Regions from separate parts of the Paenibacillus sp. OT2-17 genome, predicted to be linked through region 1. Evidence: riboswitches for the same ligand, from Rfam matches in the RefSeq annotation. Region 1 holds a riboswitch; the other holds the start of a gene.
What was found. A riboswitch is a leader RNA that binds a small molecule or an ion and turns the genes downstream of it on or off. The one in region 1 is predicted to bind glycine.
Positions count from the first base shown of each region.

Region 2: another riboswitch for glycine. It lies ahead of sdaAB (L-serine ammonia-lyase, iron-sulfur-dependent subunit beta); the one in region 1 lies ahead of GRP75_RS09400 (alanine/glycine:cation symporter family protein).

Region 1 is NZ_WUDQ01000042.1:9,353-11,553, forward strand. It holds gene GRP75_RS09395 (glycoside hydrolase family 1 protein) at 1-216, shown strand, start outside; glycine riboswitch at 385-461, shown strand; glycine riboswitch at 480-574, shown strand; gene GRP75_RS09400 (alanine/glycine:cation symporter family protein) at 729-2,147, shown strand.
Region 2 is NZ_WUDQ01000007.1:15,576-17,776, reverse strand. It holds gene GRP75_RS03785 (DUF6359 domain-containing protein) at 1-695, opposite strand, end outside; glycine riboswitch at 910-1,025, shown strand; gene sdaAB (L-serine ammonia-lyase, iron-sulfur-dependent subunit beta) at 1,237-1,926, shown strand; gene sdaAA (L-serine ammonia-lyase, iron-sulfur-dependent, subunit alpha) at 1,916-2,201, shown strand, end outside.

The DNA of each region.
Region 1 (2,201 bases):
ATGAAGGAAGCAATTGCCGACGGTGTTGATCTGATTGGTTACACCAGCTGGGGTCCTATCGACCTTGTGAGCATGTCTACTTCCGAAATGTCCAAGCGCTACGGATTTATTTACGTCGATCTGGATGATGATGGTAACGGAACGCTCAAACGCTCCAAAAAGGACTCATTTAACTGGTATAAAAATGTGATAGCAACCAATGGTGAAGAATTGTAATTTCATATCATCTCGGGCGGGTATAGCAGAGGACATCCTAAGGATGCAATCTGCTGTACCCGCTTTTTTGATAGACACAATAATAATATTTCAGAGGGCTTCACAAACTTTTCACTTGTAATAAGCTGAAAGTTTTCTGTATAATGAATAAAAATTTCATATGTCTGGTTGATGTTTGCGGGAGATGGAACGAAGGTTCCGACCGAAGGGGCAAAACTCTCAGGTGCTTAGGCTGATTACAGCAACAAGCGGGGACCGTAAACGGACAGAACTCTGGAGAGACCCTTAATTGGGCGCCGAAGGTGCACCGCAGAGAACATCTGCTTAAACTCTCAGGCAAAAGGACAGAGACGCGAATAACCTGTGACAGGGAATGCCCTAGGCTTTTTTATATTAGAGGCAGAAACCTGCGCAAGATGGTTGTATTTTTTCGTGCCTTTAACCTCTCCAGGAGTCGAATCAGCGGATTTGACTCTTTTTTGTTTTCTAATATGCTGGAGGAGCGGGTTGAAATGAATTTGGTACATGTGTTAGAAGCGATTAGTAGCTGGATATGGGGGGCGCCTCTCATCATTCTTGTCATGGGAACGGGGTTATGGCTGACCATACGTTTGAAGATGCTGCAGGTATTCCGCCTGCCCCTAGCGATCAAGCTGATCGGTAAAGCCCCGAATGAAGGCAGCGGGGATGTAAGTAGTTTTGCGGCTTTGAGTACAGCGTTGGCGGCTACAGTTGGCACAGGAAGTATTGTCGGCGTAGCAACAGCCATTAAGCTGGGCGGGCCGGGTGCCTTGTTCTGGATGGTCGTTGCAGCCTTTTTTGGGATGGCGACGAAATATGCGGAAGGTGTACTTGCGGTAAAATACCGGGTGAAGGATCGGAATGGGCAATTTTCCGGCGGCCCGATGTATTATATTGAGAAAGGTCTGGGACGCCGTTTTAAACCGCTGGCGATGCTGTTTGCTTTTTCGGGCATGCTGGTAGCGTTGTTCGGGATTGGAACGTTTCCGCAGGTCAAAGCGATTGTATCTTCGACCGAAAACAGTTTTGGCGTTCCGCCCATTGTAACGGCACTGATTATTGCTATCCTTACAGGACTTGTTACTATTGGAGGACTCAAAAGCATTGCCAAGGTATCGACGAAGGTCGTTCCTTTTAAAACAGGCTTGTACGTACTGATCTGTCTCATCGTACTGATTCGGTTTGCTGACCAACTTCCTGCCGCAATTGCGCTGGTGCTCCATTCGGCATTTTCAACTACATCTGCAACGGGCGGATTTGCCGGAGCTACGATTATGCTGGCGATGCGAAGTGGGGTAGCCAGAGGTATTTTTGCCAATGAGGCCGGATTGGGAAGCGCACCGATTGCAGCTGCAGCTGCCAAAACCAAATGGCCTGCGGAGCAAGGGCTAATTTCCATGACAGGCGTGTTTATTGATACGATGGTTATTTGTGTGATGACCGGGTTGACGCTACTGGTTAGTGGTGTGTGGAGCGGGCCTACCGATGCGGGCCTGATGACTCAGCAAGCATTTTCCAGCGCATTCCCGCTGGGGGCAGAACTGCTCACAATCATTCTGATTATGTTTGCGTTCACCACCATGCTCGGCTGGAACTATTACGGGGAACGCTGTGTTGAATATTTGCTTGGGGTCAAGTGGATTAAGCCATACCGCTATCTGTTCATCCTACTGGTTGCCGGGGGCGCGTTCATTAAACTGGATGCGATTTGGCTGCTGGCAGATATCTTTAACGCAATGATGGCTTTCCCGAACCTGATTGCCCTGCTCGGCTTATCAGGAATTGTAGTCGCAGAAACCCGAACCTATATGGATTCTCTGAATTCTAGTAAGAAAAAGGGCATTCTTGCAGGTGCCAGTGTAGGGGCAGCTATCCAAGTAGAAGAAAAAGGACAAACGGTTAATTCATAAATTCCAAAAGGGAGTGCCCTCAGTCATCACAGGCTTGAGGACACTCCCTTTTGA
Region 2 (2,201 bases), on a different contig from region 1:
TTGTCATATGTTATAGCCTGCTCTCCATAAGTGAAAGGAATGGGACGATTCAATTGGTCTACCGTAAAGCCTACATTACGCAGTCCATTGGCAAAGTCGGAGAAGGCGCCTTCAATGACCCAATCTGCTGCGCCAGCGGTCTGTGCATGCGTATTATCGAACAGCACCTTTTTGCCTTTTCCATCCGGCAATGTAGTACCGGGTTGACCCGGGTTGCCAGGTTCACCTGGTTCCCCCGGATCGCTTCCGCTCACCAGTTCAACATCGCTTGGACTTTTCACTCCACCAAAATTATTGTAGGCGCCGAGTGTACCCGTCACACGAATTTTGCTGCCGATCAGCTCAGGATGGCCTGACAGCCCAAATTGCCCTCTGTACGCTGAAGTCAGCTGTACATCCAATAGATTAGACGTATTACGTTCATTTGCCTGATCGGCAATCAGTACGTTAAAATCATTCGCGAACGGAGAAGAAAAGTTAGCCGTTTTCGATCCGGTAGCATGTCCGACGATGTAGCCTTCCACCGTCACCGTACCTCCACTGCTTTGGCCTTGAAGTGCTTCGGCTACTGTCAATGCTCCCTCTGCCTTGACCTGACCGAATGGAACGAAGATCCCGATCAGCAGTGATACGATCGCTGCTAGATGCAACATCCCTTTTAAGCGTGAACCTGTGAATCGCAAGCCTTTTACCATACGTCAATATCCCTCCTATGATTTCCATAAATATACTTGTCCTTTATCAGATTAGCCGCCAATCTTCTAATTCCTTCCTGGTTTCATCCATAATTATGTAAATTTTAATCTTTTTTATTGGAAACGCACCTGTTTATGTAAAAATTAAACCTGTGATTGACACCGAGCACGGCATACATTACGCTAAGAAAGACATGTAGAACGGTATACGCGAATGAAGATGACGGGAGAGTCTGTCCAGGGAGCCTACACTCTGGCGGCACCGAAGGAGCAAGGCGTCAGCACCCGGCTGGCGGATAATCTCTCAGGTCCATGTATCGTCATCTGACGCAACTCTGGAGAGAGCGCAAGCCACCCAAGGGGTAAGGCGGTAAGAACACCGCACGAAACTCTCAGGTAACGAGGACAGAGATAAGGGAAACTTCCTTATCCTGTCCTTTTTTGTGCTCACATTGTGCGTCAGCATTAGGAACCGTCATAACCGCGCAAAGACGCGGAAATACCATATAGTATGGTATTAGAACATACAGGGGGCCACACCATGCGTTTCAAAGATGTATTTTCTATTATCGGTCCGGCCATGACCGGACCTTCCAGTTCACACACCGCAGGCGCGGTGCGGCTCGCACGCGTTGCCCGGCACTGGCTCGGGACGCAGCCTGACCGTGCCCGCATGACGCTGTACGGCTCCTTTGCCGACACGTATAAAGGACACGGTACAGACCTGGCGCTCATCGCAGGGCTGCTTAATTACGATACGGACGATCACCGGATTCCGGATGCCGAGCAATGGGCAGAGCAAGCCGGGATGGCCGTGGAATTCGCCGTCAGCGGACTCCCCGCGCCTCATCCGAACACCGTCCGTTTCGAGCTGTGGAAGGGCGAGGATCAGCGCACACTGCTGGGCTCCTCCATCGGCGGCGGCAGCATCCATGTCCAGCAGCTCAACGAATTCCGGGTCAATCTGACTGGGGAGCTGCCTACGCTGGTGCTTCTCCACTCGGATAAGCCCGGTACATTGGGCGCGATAACTTCAGCGCTGGGCGCGGCCCACATTAACATTGCCTATATGCACGTAGATCGCAAAGGCCGGGATGGTGAAGCACTCACCGCCATTGAAACGGACAGTTCTGCTCCAGCTGAACTGATTGCGGAACTGCGTTCTTTACCTCATATGTATGAAATTAAGATGATTAATTTGAAAAAAGGAGCTGAATCCGATGCGGTTTAGCCATCTGCATGAAATCAGCGCTTTATGCGCTGAAGAATCCACCACAATTGGCCGCTTGATGATTCAAGAGCAGGTACAAGAGACGAATACAACGGAGGAAGAAATCTTTCGCCAAATGTCTGATTATTATGAAGTCATGAAGGAAGCCGTTCATCGCGGTCAGACACAAGACACCGTATCCCGCAGTGGATTGACGGGCGGTGACGGCAAGCGCCTAGCCGAGTATCTGCGGTCAGGGGAAACCTGCTCCGGCGATGCCTCCGCGCTCGCCATGG